3 regions of the Brevibacillus sp. FIR094 genome follow, and region 3 is predicted to be linked to each of the others. Evidence: riboswitches for the same ligand, from Rfam matches in the RefSeq annotation. Region 3 holds a riboswitch; each other region holds the start of a gene.
The links. A riboswitch is a leader RNA that binds a small molecule or an ion and turns the genes downstream of it on or off. The one in region 3 is predicted to bind cobalamin.

Region 1 (6,421 bases), on a different contig from region 3:
GCGAAGACAATATTCAAGGGCGATAGAAGCACCTTGGGAGTACCCCAAAATAAAGGGACGTTCAATGCCGAGTGACGGGATTAGCTTATGGAGCTGTTCTGCCAACTCCCCAATGGAAAAGGGCTTCTCCATCGGTGAACTGTCGCCATGTCCGGGCAAATCAGGGACAATGAGCTGATATGTATCCGCGAGTGTTTGTTGATAAACAAAATTGATAGAGCCGATGCATGGTGCATGGATACACAATAACGGCTGGCCTTTTCCCGATATGTGAAAGGCAAACTGCTTGCCATCCTGATGGACGAGTATTTGTTCCATTTTCGTTTTCACCCCACCCTTAGGTTGTCCGATCCGAAGTAGATTTTTCAATTGAACTCTTCTTTTTTTGATGGAGTAATGGTATTCTCGCAATAGAATATTTGGTGAAAGCAGGGTGAAGAAGTTGTTTCAAGAGCGCATTTCGAAGCTCCACACATTTTTGAAAGAGCAAGAGCTGAACGCGGTGTTGATTACCTCTCCCAAGCACGTCTACTATTTGACCGGATTTTTTACAGACCCGCATGAACGGTTTATGGGTCTCGTTATTCCTGCTGAGGGAAAACCTTCTTTGATTGTACCTGCTCTTGATCGTGAGGCAGCGGCAGAGGCTTCGTTCGTTCAAGATATCCATACACATACGGATATCCAAAACCCGTATGAAATCCTCAAGCAAGTCTTGCCAGCGAACTTGACGAAGCTCGGTATTGAGAAGAGTCATATGACTGTCGAGCGCTATGAAGCACTTGGACAAGTTGTTCTGGCGTCGAGCTATGTGGATGTGGAAGAGCCACTACGTGAAATGCGTTTGATCAAATCTGCTGATGAAGTGGATCGTTTGAAGCACGCTGTTCAGTTGGTTGAGGATTCCTTGCGGGAGACCCTGAAAAAAGTCAAGACAGGCATGACCGAGACAGAAATCGTAGCTGAGCTGGAATTCCAGATGAAGCGCTTGGGTGCCGAAGGTCCATCCTTTACGTCCATGGTATTGGCAGGGGAGAAGTCGGCACTGCCACACGGGAAACCAGGAACGCGCCAGGTGCAAGAAGGCGACTTGCTTTTGTTTGATATCGGGGTAGCAGCCAACGGATATGTATCCGATATTACTCGTACCTTTGCTGTAGGCGAGATCAGTGCCCAACTTCAAGAAATTTACGAGACAGTATTGGCTGCCAACGAAGCGGCAATTGCTGAGATTCGTCCGGGTGTGACCTTTGCGCATTTGGATAAAACTGCGCGCGATGTCATTACCGCCAAAGGCTACGGAGAATACTTCATGCACCGTCTTGGGCATGGACTTGGGATGGATGTACATGAATATCCATCTGTTCACAGCCAGAACCAAGAAGTGCTTCGTCCAGGGATGGTCTTTACGATCGAGCCAGGCATCTATCTGCCGGGTGTAGGCGGAGTGCGGATTGAAGACGATGTATTGGTTACGGAAACGGGCGTTGAAATTCTCACGCAGTTCCCGAAAAAACTGACTTCTATCAACGAATGAATAAATCGTAAAAATTGAATAAGTATCGAATGGTGCTAGATGGCATTTGCCGTCAGCTTAAAAGGGAAGTCCGGTGAGAAACCGGCGCGGTCCCGCCACTGTAACGAGGAGCGCCTAGCGAATAGCCACTGTTTTTTGCGAGACAAAAAATGGGAAGGTAGCTGGGTGTGTTGATCCGTAAGCCAGGAGACCTGCCATGCGATCATATACAATCGACCCACGAGGATGGGACAGATGTAGAAGTAGTCTATGATAGGCGCCTTTGGGCCTGCTTATAGCTATGTCTACGTTTGTCATGCACCTCCCGATTGAAATGGGGGGTGCTTTTTTTGTGGGATTTGGTTCAACTCATCATCTACATACAGAAAAGGGGATTACAGATGTTTAAAGCAAACAAAACACATACAGTAATGAAAGGACTAACTTTCGGCATCATGACAGCTGCCATGCTTTTGGTTTCGGCATGCGGCTCCACTACGACAACACAGGCTCCAGCCAAAACAGAACAAACAGCTACACCAGCTGCAGAGAGCAAGTCTGTAACACTAACGAATAATGGCATTGAAATGACGTATCCAAAAGCACCTGAGCGTGCCGTGACATTAAACCAACACGTAACCGAGATCATGCTGGCATTGGGCCTGGCTGATAAAATGGCCGGAACTGCTTACCTAGACGATAAAATCCTTCCAGAGTTAAAAGCAGATTACGACAAGGTTCCGGTACTGTCTGACAAGTATCCTACGAAAGAAGTGCTGCTGGCAGCGAACCCAGACTTCGTATACGCCGGATGGAAAAGTGGATTCGGCGAAAAGGGCGTAGGATCGATGCAGGATTTGGAGAAGGTCGGCATCAAATCGTACCTGCAAGAATCGTCAAGCAAGCCTGGACCAACGATCGACGATGTGTTCGCGGATATTACGAACATCGGACGCATTTTCCGAGTGGAAGACAAAGCCAATGAATTGATCAATAAAATGAAGAGTGAAATGGATCAAACGATTAGCAAAATTGGCAAGGTAGACGAGCCACTTAAAGTGTTCGTGTACGACAACGGGGAAGATAAACCATTCACAGCAGCCAACAACTACATGACGTCCTTAATCAAGACTGCTGGCGGCAAGAACATTTTTGACGACATTCAAAAGGGTTGGGCAGAGGTCAGCTGGGAACAAGTAGTGAGTCGTAATCCGGACGTGATTATTGTTGTAGACTACGGTGACAGAACTGTTGATCAAAAACGCAATTTCCTTTTGACCAAAAAAGAACTGGCGGATATTCCAGCGATTAAAAATCAACGACTGGTTGTATTGCCACTGTCTGCTGCTTCTGAAGGCGTTCGAGCACCGATTGCGCTGAAAATTTTGGCGGAAGGACTCTACCCGGATCAATTCAAATAAAGTACGCCCCTTTTAAGGGAGGGAATGGCACTGCAACAGATCAAGTTACCTTATATCATCATCACTTTACTGGTCGGACTCTTTCTCTCGATTACATTCGCGGTTACGTATGGCTCTGTGGAGATTAAACCGACAACGGTATGGAAAATCGCCTTATCGAAAATTCCGATGTTCACCCAATGGATTGAAGTGGATTGGTCCAAAGGGGAGCAAACGATTATTTGGGATATTCGCTTTCCACGTGTACTCTTGGGGGCGATCGTTGGCGCAGGTCTGTCTGTCGTGGGGGTAGCGATCCAGTCGTTGGTTCGCAACTCCCTGGCTGACCCGTATGTGTTAGGTGTATCTTCAGGCGCTTCCGTAGGAGCGACCTCGGTCATTATATTCGGAGCATTCAGCATGTACGGGCAGTATGCGCTATCCTTTGGCGCTTTTACAGGCTCCCTTGTGTCCATCATTCTCATTTTTACGCTATCCCGTATCGGTGGGCAAAATTCAACGGTACGCCTGCTCATGGCCGGAATTGCGATATCTGCGATCTTGTCGGCCATTACCAGTCTCCTAGTTTTTTCAGCGCCGAATGAGCATGGAATTGGGACGGTCCTGTTTTGGTTAAGTGGAAGTTTGGCTGGCGGGAAATGGGAGTACCTGACGATCCCTGCATTGATTGTTGTCATCTGCCTCATCGTCTTAATGGCCCAATACCGCTCGCTCAATGCGATGTTGATGGGCGAGGAGTCAGCGGGGACATTGGGGGTCAATACGGTACAATTCCGCAAGCTTCTCCTGGTGATCACGGCACTGCTCACAGGGGTGATCGTGTCCATTGCGGGATCAATCGGTTTTGTCGGATTAATGATGCCCCACATCGTCCGTGTGATGGTCGGATCAGATCACAGACGTGTCCTGCCTGTCAGCGCTTTGTTTGGCGCGATATTTCTAATCTGGGTTGATGTAGTCGCTAGGCTCGCATTTGCACCGGAAGAGCTGCCGATTGGTATTTTGACAGCGCTTTGTGGAGGTCCATTCTTTATCTGGTTGATGTTGCGGAGTTCTTATTCCTTTGGAGGTAGCGGACGATGAATTTGTTAGTTGAGAATATATCGGTCGAACTGGAGAAAAAGGGAATCCTTCGCAACGTCAGTCTGGAGGTACGCTCTGGAGAGTTTGTGGGGCTGATCGGGCCGAATGGCAGTGGGAAGTCCACATTGCTAAAAAGCATTTATCGCGTATTGAAGCCGCGTTCGGGATGGATCTCGCTTGATGGCGATGATGTATACAAGTTAACTTCACGTCAAAACGCTCAGCGTATGGCGGCTGTACGGCAGGAGTCCTCTATTGAATTCGATTTTTCGGTAAACGAAATTGTGAATATGGGACGTGCTCCGCATAAACGGCTGTTTCAGTCCGATAACGCAGAAGACGTTCGAATTTGTGAAGATGCACTACAGCGGGTAGGGATGCATACATATGCCGATCGTAGCTTTTTCAGTTTATCGGGCGGGGAGAAGCAGCGGGTGCTGATTGCCCGAGCTTTGGTGCAGCAAGCTCAGTTTCTTGTCCTTGATGAACCGACGAATCATTTGGATGTTCGATACCAATTACAGGTTATGGACCTGGTCAAAACGCTGGGAATTACGGTCTTGTCTTCGTTGCATGATCTCAATATCGCAGCGATGTACTGTGATCGTCTGTACGTGATCTATGAGGGGGAAATCGTTACATCTGGGACGCCAGAGGAAGTCTTGACACCCACGCTGATTCGGGATGTTTTCGGAGTAGAGACAGAAGTGACGACCCATCCCATAACAGGCAAAAAACATGTGTATTTCTACTCGGACGCGATCCGTGTGAAGCCATCTGTCCAGAAGGTCGTGAGTGGGGCCAATGGATAGGGACGGCGGAGTTGAGTTTCTTTGATTTTCATAGGAGGGGATGCCTAGCTGGCGTCCTTTTTTGTTAAGAGGACGATAATTGAATTTCAAATAATTTTTTTACCATACAAAAAATTGTTGAATAAGAATTTGCAGAATAGTATGGTTAAAGGAAGGAATGAAATTGATGACGAGGTGATCGCCTTATGTCCAAAGTAGAGCAGCGGATAAAAGAGTTAGGGTATGAGTTGCCGCCAGTTCCTCCAACCATGGCGAATTATGTGTCATGTGTACAGACTGGTAATGTTATTTATACATCTGGTGCGGGGTGCTACGTAAATGGAAGCCCGATGTATTTGGGAAGATTGGGGACGGATGTGACCATCGAGCAGGGCTATGAAGCTGCAAAGGTCACGGTTCTAAATCTGCTAGCCATTTTGAAAAGCGAGATTGGTGATTTGGATCGAATCACACGAATTGTCAAGCTGTTCGCACTCGTCAGCAGCGCCCCTGATTTCTACGAGCAGCCCCGGGTGATTAATGGAGCTTCTGATTTCCTCATCGAAATTTTTGGTGAAGCGGGTAACCATGCGAGAGCGGCAGCTGGTACATCTGTTCTTCCGTTTAACAACCCGATCGAAATTGAGATGATTGTGGAAGTAAACGAGGGGTAATATGAAAAACGTACATCCGATATTAGCAAGCTACATTCCGGTAGTAGAGGGATTGGCACGGACATTTGGCGAGCATTGTGAAGTGGTGTTACATGATCTGACAGGCGATATTTCCTCATCGATCATTGCCATTTCCAACGGCCATGTCAGTGGCAGGCAGATTGGTTCGCCGGTAACGAATTTGGCACTGCAAGCTTTACGGACGGCGAAGGTCAGTGAAGAAGCTTTTGACCTCAATTACCGCAACGTCACGCTCAAAGGCAAACAGATCAAATCGAGCTCCATTTACATCAAGGATGAGCAAGGTGAAGTCATTGGCAGTCTGTGCATCAATCTTGATATCACCCATCTCGCAATGGCGCAATCATTCATCGAATCGATGATGGTGATCCAAGACAAGCGTGAGGCAGAAAAAGTGGAAGAGAACTTCGCTCCGACTGTCGGGACTTTAATGGAGCAAATGATAAATGATTGCCTGAAACGAACAGGCAAACCAATCGCCCTGATGCAAAAAGAAGAGAAGATTCAATTTATCCACCAGTTGGATGAAATGGGACTCTTTTTAATCAAAGGGGCCGTGCAATACGTCGCGGATTTGTTGGATATATCCAAATTCACGGTTTACAACTATCTCGATAAGAAAAATCCATAGAACAAGATGGGAGATGACCCGTATGACGGAAGTAACGAGAGAACAGGCCCGCAAATTTCATGACGGTGTTCACGTTCTGGATGGGCATTTTGATCTGCTGATGGATGTGGAGATTCAGCGTGGATACGGTCGAACCAAAATGATCGAGACGGAGTATTTGCCGCGGTTCCAGCAGGGTGGTGTGCATTCCATCGTAGCGGCAGTGTTCGTAGAGGATGCGTTTGTACCAGAGATGAGTCTGCGCAAAGCGCTCAATCAGATCAGCGCTATGCATGCAGAAGCGG
Region 2 (6,421 bases), on a different contig from region 3:
CCAGCAAAAGCATCACCATCGCTGGCGACAAGTCAAAGGCGTACTTCGCCAATAACCCCAAGCCAACAAACCCACCTTCAGACAAATGGTTCTGAAAGTTAATGTGATAATACGTAAAAGCAAGTAAACATGCTCCAAACAAAATCATACTATAACGCTTAGATAACTGCAGCGCTCTCCTCATCACGGTTTCCTCGCATTTTTGTCGGTTTAGGCACAGACGACCAACCGACTACCGAGGAACATCGAAAGTATAAGTCGCTACTCATACAAAGGGCCTCGCTTTCGTAGTAGGTTAGTCGCCTTCAGTGACGATCGACTACTACGAAGCTAGATGTAGGAGAGGTCAAAACGTTTCCAGATCGTCCTATGGGGACGCATGGTATCCTGATCCCTTCCATGGCTTTTCTTGTATTATATCATAAAAAAGGTGAAAAGACGATTCGAAACCGTCTTTTCACCGAGTTAAAATCGGAAAGCTTGTCCTTTTAGCTCTACCGGAATCCCTGCTGTGACAAGAAAAACTTGATCGGAAACGGCTGCCACACGTTGATTCATCAAGCCCGCCAAGTCACGGAACTTACGGCCCAACGGGTTTTGCGGGACGAGTCCGTCGCCTACTTCGTTTGTCACCAGCAAAACCGTCCCTGGGTAGTCTTTTAGCTTTTGGACCAGCATATCCACCTGCTGGAGCACTTGCTCAAACGTCTGCTCTACTCCATCATGCAGCAGCCAATTGGACAGCCAAAGGATCAAGCAATCAACCAAAATCACTGTCTGCTGTTCTTGTATGTCCTTTTGTGCCCCGAGCTTCGCAAGCCACTCTGTCAATGCGTTTGGCTCCTCGATCGTTTGCCAAGAGAATCCAGACTGTAAGCGGCGGTCTCGGTGGTGCAAGATCCGCTCTTCCATTTCCTCATCAGAGATTTGTGCGGTCGCGATGTAAACACCCGCGGAGCCCAAATGAGCCGCGTATTTTTCGGCAAACGTACTTTTTCCGCTACGTGCTCCGCCTGTAATGAGTACGATCATGCTTCTATCTCCTTCAACAACCCTTTAAACTTGCGATTGCAAAATAATTTGCGGCAAATGATGGACAGGATGCTCCATGACAATCGGTCTGGTTCCGTATACAGCCTCTATTCTGTCACTTTGCAAGATGTCTTTTGGTGCGCCGACGCTTATCTGCTTTCCTTTATGGAGCATCAAGATACGATCGCAGTATAGGGAGGCCAGATTCAGATCGTGCAGCACAGCAATGACCGTCACCTGCGTCGTCTTTTGCCATTTTCGCACGATGTCCATGAGTTGAATCTGATACCCGATATCGAGGTAAGTCGTAGGTTCATCGAGCAACAGCACCTGAGGTCTTTGGATCAATGCCTTCCCCAAAGCTACGCGCTGCTTTTCCCCACCACTCAACTGATCCAGTGTGCGCTCTTCCAAATGTTCAAGACCGAGCATCTGTACGATTTCATCAATGAGCGATGCGACATCCTGCTTCTCTTCCCCCAGCCAATTTTGGTAAGGAAAGCGCCCCATCTCCAACACCTCTCGTACACGAAAGCCGACTGGCGGCAGACCCTCTTGCTCCAAAACAGCCAGTATTTTGGCAAGCTCTTTGCGTGGATAGGAATGAAGCCTTTTTTCTTGAAGCAAAATGTCTCCTGCTTCTGCCTTAATGACACCTGAAATTATTTTTAGCAAAGTGGATTTTCCGCTTCCGTTCGGCCCGATGATGCCAAAAAATTCTCCCTTGTCCACGCAAAAATCGATGCCGTGCAAGACAGGCGTATCCTGATACGATTTTTGCAAGTTGCGCACATTGATCATTGCTAACGTTACCTCTTCCTAAAGCGTTTATTTTGCTTCAATAAATAGGCGAAAAACGGTGCTCCCAGAAATGCTGTCACGACTCCGAGCGGGATTTCCGTTGGACTCAGCAGCATTCTGGCAAGAGTGTCGGCCCACAGCACGTAAATACCACCGCAGATCGCAGCCATCGGGAGTAAAATACGATGGTCAGGACCAACCAGCAATCGGACGAGATGCGGTACCACCAGGCCAACGAACCCGATAATTCCCGCGATAGATACCGCCGCTGCAGTCAGGAGGGTCGAGACGACCAGAACCACTAACTTCGTTCGATCCACATGGACGCCGAGATGCGCAGCCTGCCGCTCCCCCAACGCAAATAGGTTCAAGGAACGCGCATAGCTCACAAGCACCATTCCACCTATAACTAAGTACGGAATCAAGACGTACGTAAAGGCCCACCCTCGAAACGACAGGCTGCCCATAAGCCAGAACACGATCTCATTTACCGTCTGGTCGGATAGGGACACCATAAACGAAACGAGCGAGCCGAGAAAAGCCTGCACCACGACACCAGACAAAATCAGCGTCTCTGTTTGCAGCTTTCCTTGCGTATTCGCGAGTCCGAGTACGATCCATAAACTGAGCAATCCTGTAAGAAAAGCGACGACAGGCGTGCTCCATGCACCCAAAAAGGTGATTTGCAAGCCAAAAAGGATCAAGAAGGCTGCTCCGACCGCAGAACCCGATGCCACGCCCATCGTAAACGGATCTGCAAGCGGATTGCGCAAAACTCCCTGAAAGCCCGCTCCTGCAAGTGACAAGCAGGCGCCAATCAAGACAGCCAATACAACGCGTGGAAAACGAACCTTCATGACAATTTGCTCAGATGACTCCGGCCACGTTACGGTGATCCACTCAGACAAGCCAGGGATTTGATGGAGCAGGATAAGCCATACTTGCGAAAGGGGGAGTTGCGCCGCCCCCATCGAGATGCTGATAACTATTGATGCCAGAAGGACGAGACAGCTGACTCCTCCCCATATGAACAATCGTTTCTTCATTTTATTTCACCAAGTCAGGGTAAATCACCTTGGCTACTTCGATCAAGCCTTGTGTAATACGCGGACCAGGACGGGACAAAATATTTTGGTCCATGCCAAAGATTTGTTTTTCACGGATCGCCTTCATTTTATCCCAGCCATTACGCTTGGCGATCATATCCTCCAGCTTGACGCCAGTCTTTTCATCCGTAATTCCGCTCGCATACAAAATAACGTCTGGATCGTTTTGCAAAATCTTTTCTTCACTAATCGGATTCCATCCCTCGGTGTCGGAAGCAATATTTGTCGCTCCAGCCAGCGTGATGAGTTCGTCCATGAATTCGCCTTTTCCGACTGTCCAGCCTGGGGAAAATTCCAAGTATACCTTTTTCTTGTCTTCCGGTTTTACATTTTTCACTGCTTCTTGAACGTACGCGATGTCTTTCTTCATTTGCGCGACGACTTTTTCGGCTTGTTCCTGTCTGTTCGTGATAACTCCCATCGCCAAAACATTGTTTAGGATGTCATCCATCTTTGTCGGATGGGTAATGTAGACTGGCATTCCGAGAGATTTGAGCTTGTCAGCCACTGGCTTTTCCATCGAAATCCCACCGACGACCATATCCGGCGTTTGAGCAAGAATGGCTTCTTCATTTGGTTTGACGACTCCGCCAATTTTCGGTTTTGCCTTCGCCGCATCTGGATAATCATCATAGTCTGAGACAGCTACGATCCGATCTTCCAAGCCTAATGCGAACAAAATCTCTGTCTCCGCAGGTGATGTTGAGACGATTCGCTCAGGAGCTTTTGCAAAGGTTACTTCTTTTCCTGTCGCATCCGTGACTGTCAATGGATACTTTGTTTGTTTGGCAGGCTGCTCGTCTGCATTCTCTTGCGGTGCTGTCTGCGGTGCACTTGTTTGTCCACCAGGTGCTGGCTGGCTGTTATCGTTACCCGCACAACCTGCGAGGCTAGCCGCAACTAGTAGTGGGATCATGAATCGAAATGAACGTTTCATATGTAGAACTTCCTTTCTCATGTCTGATTGACTGTTCCTTCCAATAAAAAAATCGACCCTTGCTTCCATTCGGAAATCAAAGGGTCGGCACCTCAGGGCAAACAGACAAAGATGGTCTGCTTCCTGAAATAGGCCGATCCTTTCCGCGAAGGCAACAGGCACTAAAACAAACAGGCAGGTCTCCTGGCTTACGGCTGAGGAACGAGCCGAATTACAGTGGCGGGACCGCGTCGGATTTTCACCGACTTCCCTTTTCACCCGATCTTTTCGTTAAAAAGAAGAGGCACCTATTTGCTGTTACGTTTGAAATTGTCACAGTCCATGACTCATCCTACATCATAGCATTCCTTGAATGAAAAAAGAATGACAAACACATAAGCCAATACTTTCTTGCCTGCTAAAAATGAAAAACGCCTGAACAAAAGGTTCAGGCAAATGTAACGCTTTTGGCAGACTATACCCCTCGTTTGTGCAAATAATCTAAGATACCCATGGAGCATACTTGCAAATCGAGCTTGAGTACATCGAAAACTTCGTGGTCACTGCTGATTCCTTGTGACTGTAGATGATCAGTAACTCGTTCAAATAAAGTGCGAGACAGCTCATCATATGTTTGTCCAGCAGCTAGCGCTGTCTCTCCTTCCGCCACAAACACGGGGAGCCACTCGCGTATTTGGTGGTACACGTCATCTGCCTGCTCTGACATCCCAAAATGACCAAAGTAAATCCGACTCAGCTTGCACGCTTCAAAACGGCTTAGAGACGCTAACATGGCATCCGGGTCAAACTGATTCGGCGAAGTAGATGGCAGCACGAGGTGTATGCCATCCTTTTTTAGCTGTGGATAGAGCACACCTGCCGTATCACCTGTAAACATGCCGCGGCTTACTGGATCGTAGATGCTGAAGTGATGATTGGCGTGACCTGGGGAATCGAGAAACTCCAATGCGCAATTCTCTCCGATCTTTAGTGTATCCCCGTCTCCGCGAATCAAAATCCGCTCTTCGAGAACAGCCTCAATCGGATCAAACAATCGATCAAAATCATCATGATACACCGCTCTCGCGCCTGCGATCAGTCGGCTCGGATCTATGAGATGACGTGCACCTTTCGGGTGGACAACGACCTTTGCGTTTGGACAATCCTTCAGAAACAGTCCTACTCCTCCTGCATGATCCAAGTGAATGTGCGTCACGATGATGTATTTTACTTGTTCGGGCGTATAACCGAGCTTGGCGAGACCGGCCTTGATGTATGGGACGGAGGGGCTTGGCCCTGTTTCTACCAACGTGAGCTCCTCTTCCGCGATCACATACGTCCCCGTACGTTCCGCCCAGCCCATATCGAAACCGTCTATTAAATGAATGCGTTCCCCTAAATAAATTGGCTCTGTTGATTGCATGTAAATACTCCTCCTTTTCAAAAGTCTCGTGTTGTTATTTTGTTGCGTGAATATTTACACTTTACCATCTATTTCGAACGGATTGGGGATAAGTCACACAAAATCTTCATATTTTCATGGTAATCTAAGGGCAGCAAAAACAATTCCATTAGCTGGAGGGGTGCTAAAATGGGTCAACTTTTTTCTGAATTACGACCTGAGCATGAGAAGTTTATCAAGAAGCAACAGATGTTCTTTGTTGCCTCTGCTCCTATGGACACAGATGGTCACGTGAATCTTTCACCGAAAGGGTACGATTCTTTTCGCATATTATCGCCTACCGAGGTCGCCTATTTAGACCTGACTGGAAGTGGGAACGAAACCAGCGCTCATCTGCAGGAAAATGGCAGGATAACTCTCATGTTCTGTGCGTTTGAAGGCCCCCCTCTCATCATGCGCCTTTTCGGCAAAGGAACGGTTATTCTCCCAGATACGCCTCGGTGGGATGAGCTCGTAAAAGACTTCCCGCTTCTGCCCGGTGCTCGTCAAATCATTACCGTCAACATAATGGAAGTAAAGACCTCTTGCGGCTGGGCTATCCCCTTCTATTTCTATACAAAAGAACGCGACACCCTTCAGAAATGGACCTTGGCTAAAGACGAGACAGAACTGCTTGATTATCAAAAGGAAAACAACGTAGTAAGCATGGATGGATTGCCAACCCCATTGGGACAAAAGCTTTTCCCCGCAGTAGGAGGGGACAACTAAAAGTAAAACGCAAAGAAGCTGCCCTACTCGCAGCTTCTTTTTTTGAAATCTCTTTACTTACTCGTATAAATGACCACTGCATCTCTCAGAAACTCGGCTACACCAGGCTGTTCCTTGTCATAGTAAGCGGTAAAGCGCGGGTCTTCGACGTACATCTGGGCAACACTTGCGTGCGCATCTTTACTGTAGCTGTCCCAATAAAAACTAAGCCATTGACGGTGAAGATCGGCTGCTTTTTGGGCAAGCTCATGAGCAGGATCTCCCGTCGCAAAAGCCTGTGCCAACGTCTCATGCAGTTTTTCATTCAACTGCTCAAGTGCAGCGTACTCCTGCTCGGTCATTCCTTTGATTTTCTGATTGGATTTGTCCACCTGGTCACTTCCATATTTTGAGCGA
Region 3 (6,421 bases):
ATGGAAGTCGGTAGTCTGTCTGTAAAAGGCGAACACGTCCCCCTTCAACAGGGCTAATGTTGAAAATTCCGGCAGGGTCGAGGGGCCACCCTGAGGGTTCAAATCCCTCTCTTACATAAGACGCCCAGTAATGTGACATGAGTAATGTGTACGTAGTATTGTAACTACCGTGTGTTGATTTTGCCTGACAGACGAGGGTGGGTACGGGGATCAATCCATGTAAAAAACCCTTCACGCCTTGATGTGGCGAGAAGGGCTTTTTGGCGCAAATTTACGCTTTTCCTTTTAAATAATCATCTTTTATCTTCTTTTCCTGCTCGACGGTAGTCATCTCTTTCTCCAATACTTGATACATCAGTTCGTCCTTCACCTTGCGTGAAATTCCTTTTTCCTGGTGATTCGGGACTGATGTACTCATGACAGAGTCTTGTTCCATATCAGCGTACCTCCATGGCTTTTTGGGGTTAGCTTGCCCGAAAGCCACCACTCCATTCACCACACCCGCTGAACACTGAGCATTTTTCGCAGCTCGTCGAGCGAGCGTGGAATATTTCCGCCAAGTTCCCGCTTCCACTGCTCAGGCAGTGCCTCCCACACATCAACGAGCACCGGCATACCCAGATGAAGACTCTCCAGCATCGTTCTATTTTCCAATGCCTCCTGCGGATCTCCCGCGAAAACAAGCCTGCCTTCATCCATGATACAAATCCATTCCGCCCATTCAAAGGCAATATCCATATCATGTGTCGCCATCAAAACAGTCGTTCCTTGCCGGTGAATGGTATCGAGCTCCCGCAGCAAATTTTTAGTCTGATAGCGATCCAGATACGCAGTAGGCTCGTCCAACAGCAACAGCTCTGGCTCCATGACCATGACCCCTGCGAGTGCCAGGCGCCGTTTTTGTCCCAGGCTCAAATGATGAATCGGAGCTTCTGCCAGCTCTCTCAACCCGAAGGCATCCATCACCTTTTCTACTTTTGCCCGGATTATATCCGTAGGCAGCTTTTGGTTGCATAAACCGTAGGATATATCTTCCGCGACCGTGCTTGCGATCAGCTGATGCTCGGGATCTTGAAAGACCAAGCCTACCTTTTGCGTCATCTCTAGCAGTGCGGCTCGTTTGTAGACTAGCGGTTTCCCCTTCCACAGCACCTGTCCCTGCTGTGGCTCGATGATCCCGTTCCCATGCAAGAACAAGGTCGACTTCCCACAGCCGTTTCGCCCCAAAAGGACACATTTTTTCCCCTCTGGAATCCATAAGGACAGCCCGGACAGGACGGGTCCCCGCCCTCCCGGATACGTGTACTGCAAATCGATGAACTCCAACAACCGTGATGTCATTACTACCAACCTCCTGTCCACCACTCAAGCAGTACCAGCAGCATACAGCCTGCGATTGACTCCCACTCATAGCGTCGCGAACGAACATGGGTATGAAACGCGAGCACCTGCATGCTCTCCCCAAAGCCTCTAGCCGCCATTCCTTTGTGCAAGGCTTCGTATTTGCGCATCGCTCTGACAAACAATTGCGCAACGAGAACCCCTGCATCCCGAAGCGTCGCGCGGAAGCCTCGATGACCTCCGCGCGAACGTTGGGCAATCCATAGCTGGTGAGAAATCGTTACTAACACAAAAATAAACCGATACATGATCATTAATAAGTCAGTCACAAGGACAGGCATACGAAGTCGGCGAAGCACCTGCAAGATTTCGGCAAACGGCACGGTAAACAAAATGAAAGCAAAGCAAGATAAGCTCGCTATGGTACGCCAAAATAAGATCCAAACTTTACTGAATGATGACATCGGCACATAGAGCACATACGAACCCACGTCCCATGCTGCCGCGATCTGGACATGGACTTCTCCTGCTCTCGCCCCTTCTACCAATAGGGCAGGGAGCCCCGCCACGAAAAACGATAGCGACACAATCATAAAGGCACAATAGATACGGACAGGAATACGGGCATACACCACTACCCATACCGTCATCCAGATAACGACAGCCATCTGCATCCATACATGTCCCACCAAGACGAGCAGTAACAATGCACTCGGCAGCAATAGCTTATGAGCTGGCGGCAGATGTTTCAGCCTGCTTTGATAAGAGAGAGAATCAATCTGCAGCCCGTTCATTTTTTCCGCTTATCCAACCGACCTTTGTACAAGCCCACAGCGTAGCCAACCACTCCCGCTCCCAACGCCGCCTGCACCGCAAACAATAGGCTCTCCGTCTCTCCCCCTGGCGGTTCTATCAGTGGCTGGAACCACGGTTCGTAGTTCGGAGCAATTTCCTTGATCGCTTCCTCCGCCACACCGTCTGCGCCACCAAATTCCGAATCCTGCACCAGCAACAGCGGGACAATCGCCAGTACGATTACCCCCAAGAGTAAAAGCCAGTTCCATCCTTTTTTCACAGCGATTCCTCCCGTTTGAGCAAACGAAGCTGTGTAAGCTCTTTTGCGTTGTAAGATAATAACCAGTTCCAAACAAGAACGGTCAACAGACCTTCACTGATTGCGAGCGGTACTTGCGTGAATGCAAAAATTCCTGCAAATTTGGCAAACGAGGCCAACACTCCACCAGATTCAGCTGGGAATGCGAGTGCCAATTGAATTGAAGTCACCACATAGGTAGCGAGGTCAGCCAAGGCAGCCGCCGAAAAAACAGCCAGACGTTGGCTTCCGTTCACTTTCATGATAAACCGATAGATTCCGTATGCCACCAGGGGTCCTACTACTGCCATGGATACAGCATTTGCCCCTAGCGTAGTCAAACCTCCATGTGCCAAAAGCAAGGCTTGAAATAAGAGCACCATGCTCCCCAACACAGACATCGCAAAAGGCCCAAACATAATAGCGCCAAGGCCCGTTCCAGTCGGGTGAGAGCTGCTGCCTGTAACCGAAGGGATTTTCAGTGCAGATAAAACAAATGCAAACGCTCCTGCAACACCAATAAGGAGCTTCATTTCGGGATGTTCTTTTACAATCTTGTTAATCGAGCGAATCCCAAGAATAAAAAATGGCAAGAAGACAGCCCACCAAAATAAGGCCCAGGATAATGGCAAATACCCTTCCATGATGTGCATCGCATGTCCTGTCTCTGGTTCATTGAGCAGGAAATACAGGACAAAGCCCGCGATCATCAGACAAGTAGATACGAGACGAGATCGATTCATGTTCCTTCCTCCTTCACTGACTTTCGTTCTTATCCTACAAATAAAAAAATCCCATCCATCAATGGACGAGATGTGCACACAAAACAATAGACTGACTACACAGCCTCACTGCCTCGTATTCACCGCTCCTTTCCGCGAAGGTTTTCTGGGTGTGGCTACTAGGTAGGTCTCCTGGCTTCCAGATCCATACGCTCTTTGTCCTTCCCCATACGAAAATGAGTGGTTTCCTTCTCAAAGAGAGCTCCCTGGTTACAGTGGCGGGACCGCTCGGGACTTTCACCCGATTCCCTGTTACCCTTTATGCGTCACATAAAGGCACCTAACGCCGACAATATGTAATTGACAGACAATTCATGTTTGTCCCACATCATTATACCGGATCACTACATAAATCGGAAGAATATAAGCAAAAACGCATAAGCCAATGACCCACTAACAACGGAGCCATCGACCTATGCGTACTTGTTCTATCTATTCTTTTGCGTCTACGCCAATTACTTCACTAATATGTTTAAAACCATCGCGCTGCATGAGCTTGAGTAGCTTTTTGTTAATTTGCTTGGCGATACCTGGGCCTTGATATATCATCCCCGTATACACCTGAACGAGACTGGCTCCTGCTCGGATTTTCGCGTAGGCGTCTTCACCGTTATAAATGCCTCCGACACCGATGATTGGTACCTTGTCTCCTACTTCTTGATAAATCTCCTTCACCCAAGCAGTGGAACGCTCCGTAAGAGGTCTTCCGCTCAAGCCACCCGCTTCCTCGGCAAATCGATGTCCGGAAACTGCCTCGCGTGACAGTGTCGTATTGGTAGCGATAATTCCGGCAATGCCTTCTTCAACAGCAGCGTGAACAACATCGCGCATGTGCTCATCCGACATGTCTGGTGCTACTTTCAGCAATATCGGCTTTTTCTTGATGGAACGCGCTTCCATTTCAGTCGCCTTTTCCCTTACAGCCCGCACCAAATGACGCAAGCTCTCTGTTTCCTGCAAGTCACGCAGATTCGGGGTATTCGGAGAACTGATGTTAATGACGAAATAGTGACCGTATGAATAGAGCATGTCCATACATTTGCTATAGTCGATGGCCGCCTCTTCATTCGGCGTTACTTTGTTTTTCCCAATGTTAATCCCAATCGGGACATCTGAGTACGCGTAATCGACCAAATGCTGGGAAGCCAAATACGCACCGTGATTGTTGAAACCCATCCGGTTAATGACAGCTTGATGTTCCGGCAATCGGAACAAACGCGGCTTCGGATTGCCTGGCTGCCCCTGCGGCGTTAACGTCCCGATTTCTACAAACCCAAAACCAAGAGCACCCAATGCATGATAGACTTCGGCATTTTTATCAAAACCGGCTGCAAGTCCGACTGGATTCGGAAACGTCAGTCCCCACAGCTTGTTCTCCAATCGCTGGTCTTTTACTTGATAGATCATCTTCAGGATGCTTTTGCCTGGAGCAGAATCCTCCACCAGCCTTAAGGCACCAATTGTCTTTTCGTGTATCTCTTCCGCATCTTGCTTGAACAGATAGTTTCGTATGAGTTGATACATCGGCTGCACTCCTTACTCCGTTTCTACCTTTTTACCTCATAGTAGAATACCATACTTTTTCGGGAGGATGTAACCTTTATACGTGATACATATTTCCAAGCAAGCAGGCAAATCCTAACAGCACCACCACGCACAGGGGGATAAGTCTTTCATGAAAGTGGACGGAAAAATCGGGATTGGTCAAGCCATTATGGTGATGATGCTGACGATCGGCATTACGAACCACGTAACCGTCATCCCCCTCTTATTGAGTAAAGCCGGAAGAGATGCTTGGTTGAGCGTGTTACTTGCTGGTATCCCTTTTTCCTTCTGGGCGTACTTGCTGTTTGTGGTTAACCGAAATATGAAGCAACGGTCGGTGCAAGAATGGCTTTCGAGACGATCAGGAAAAATCGTTAGCAATCTCTTGCTCGTTCCAATCATGATTTGCTTGTACATGATGGCACTAACGAATCTGATCGATACCCAGACATGGACGACCGTCAACTACTTGCCTCGAACACCAGAGTGGGTGACTGCATTAGCCTTAATGGGCCTATGTATACTCGCTGCTATTGGGGGAATAACCTCCGTAGGAATCACAGCTGGAATCTTGCTGCCCGTCGTGGTTTTGCTCGGATTTTTCGTCGCTTTTGGCAATATTCCTAAAAAGGATTATAGTCTTTTGTTGCCACTTTTCCAGCATGGGTATCCTCCTCTTTTTCACGGGATGCTCTATGTAGGTGGCGGTATTTCAGAGATGTTCCTGCTGCTATTGCTCCAACCTCACGTACGTAAACCATTGCGCTTCGTACACTTTTTGGTCATGCTCGGCATCACACTTCTGCTAACACTCAGTCCGTTGACAGGAGCGATTGCGGAATTTGGACCTGTGGAGTCTGCGCGTCAACGCTTTCCGGCATTTGAGCAATGGCGGCTGCTCACAATTGGAAAAGACATCGAGAACATGGAGTTTTTCTCCATTTTTCAATGGCTCGCTGGGGCTTTTATACGCATCACCATTTGTTTGCTGCTCTTGGGAGATTTACTCACGTTCCGTACCCGAAAACAGCGCAAATTCATGATGATATTCCTAGGCGGAAGCATGATCGCCTTTACCAGCCTCCCCTTCAGTGACATGCAGTTCGTATCATTTCTGACGCACGTATACTATCCGCTTTACTTAGCCATTATCGTTGTGGTTACTCTCGCACTCATGCTGGTTACTCTGCGCAAGCCATCCAAACAGGAGGGAATAGGCCATGACCCTTGAAGAGGAACTCCGGGAAAAATTCGCGCATTGTGCGGACGTCGTTTTTATACGTACGGTCACATCCGAGGACCAGCCTGTATTGATGCTTTATTGCGAAGGACTTGCAGACGTTCGTCAATTACAAGATACGGCCTTGCCGCAATTGGAGCGATTCCTGGCTATTGGTGATTTGCGTTCTCTGCCTCTTTTCCCGCTCTTCACGAACCCAGAGTTGTGGATTGAGCGACTGTTTGCAGGAGATTTGCTGATTTTCATTGGAGACTCCCCACCATTCGCCTGGGATATCTCCAATCGGCCGGAGCGTGGCCCTGAGGAAGCCAATACAGAGATATCGATCAAAGGTCCCCGTGACGGCTTCGTCGAGGATCTCTCCACGAACGTGGCTCTCATTCGCAAGCGTATGCGAACGATTACCTTGGCCTACGAGCC

Region 1: it holds a riboswitch for cobalamin, as region 3 does, so the genes downstream of both, ACQ5DJ_RS20700 (ABC transporter substrate-binding protein) here and ACQ5DJ_RS04630 (energy-coupling factor ABC transporter permease) in region 3, are expected to answer to the same signal.
Region 2: it holds a riboswitch for cobalamin, as region 3 does, so the genes downstream of both, ACQ5DJ_RS26645 (helical backbone metal receptor) here and ACQ5DJ_RS04630 (energy-coupling factor ABC transporter permease) in region 3, are expected to answer to the same signal.

The regions. Positions count from the first base shown of each region.
Region 1 covers NZ_JBEAES010000025.1:5,661-12,081, reverse strand. The annotation lists gene ACQ5DJ_RS20710 (alpha/beta fold hydrolase) at 1-318, opposite strand, end outside; gene ACQ5DJ_RS20705 (M24 family metallopeptidase) at 443-1,537, shown strand; cobalamin riboswitch at 1,551-1,750, shown strand; gene ACQ5DJ_RS20700 (ABC transporter substrate-binding protein) at 1,918-2,937, shown strand; gene ACQ5DJ_RS20695 (FecCD family ABC transporter permease) at 2,962-4,020, shown strand; gene ACQ5DJ_RS20690 (ABC transporter ATP-binding protein) at 4,017-4,832, shown strand; gene ACQ5DJ_RS20685 (RidA family protein) at 5,018-5,485, shown strand; gene ACQ5DJ_RS20680 (helix-turn-helix transcriptional regulator) at 5,487-6,137, shown strand; gene ACQ5DJ_RS20675 (dipeptidase) at 6,160-6,421, shown strand, end outside.
Region 2 covers NZ_JBEAES010000045.1:8,664-15,084, forward strand. The annotation lists gene ACQ5DJ_RS26625 (YitT family protein) at 1-187, opposite strand, end outside; gene cobU (bifunctional adenosylcobinamide kinase/adenosylcobinamide-phosphate guanylyltransferase) at 466-1,032, opposite strand; gene ACQ5DJ_RS26635 (ABC transporter ATP-binding protein) at 1,057-1,833, opposite strand; gene ACQ5DJ_RS26640 (FecCD family ABC transporter permease) at 1,842-2,879, opposite strand; gene ACQ5DJ_RS26645 (helical backbone metal receptor) at 2,881-3,876, opposite strand; cobalamin riboswitch at 4,033-4,182, opposite strand; gene ACQ5DJ_RS26650 (MBL fold metallo-hydrolase) at 4,331-5,278, opposite strand; gene ACQ5DJ_RS26655 (pyridoxamine 5'-phosphate oxidase family protein) at 5,447-6,025, shown strand; gene ACQ5DJ_RS26660 (MerR family transcriptional regulator) at 6,079-6,421, opposite strand, start outside.
Region 3 covers NZ_JBEAES010000004.1:122,604-129,024, reverse strand. The annotation lists gene ACQ5DJ_RS04650 (hypothetical protein) at 272-436, opposite strand; gene ACQ5DJ_RS04645 (energy-coupling factor ABC transporter ATP-binding protein) at 493-1,341, opposite strand; gene cbiQ (cobalt ECF transporter T component CbiQ) at 1,344-2,135, opposite strand; gene ACQ5DJ_RS04635 (energy-coupling factor ABC transporter substrate-binding protein) at 2,132-2,416, opposite strand; gene ACQ5DJ_RS04630 (energy-coupling factor ABC transporter permease) at 2,413-3,177, opposite strand; cobalamin riboswitch at 3,322-3,515, opposite strand; gene ACQ5DJ_RS04625 (quinone-dependent dihydroorotate dehydrogenase) at 3,649-4,740, opposite strand; gene ACQ5DJ_RS04620 (GerAB/ArcD/ProY family transporter) at 4,892-5,992, shown strand; gene ACQ5DJ_RS04615 (spore germination protein) at 5,982-6,421, shown strand, end outside.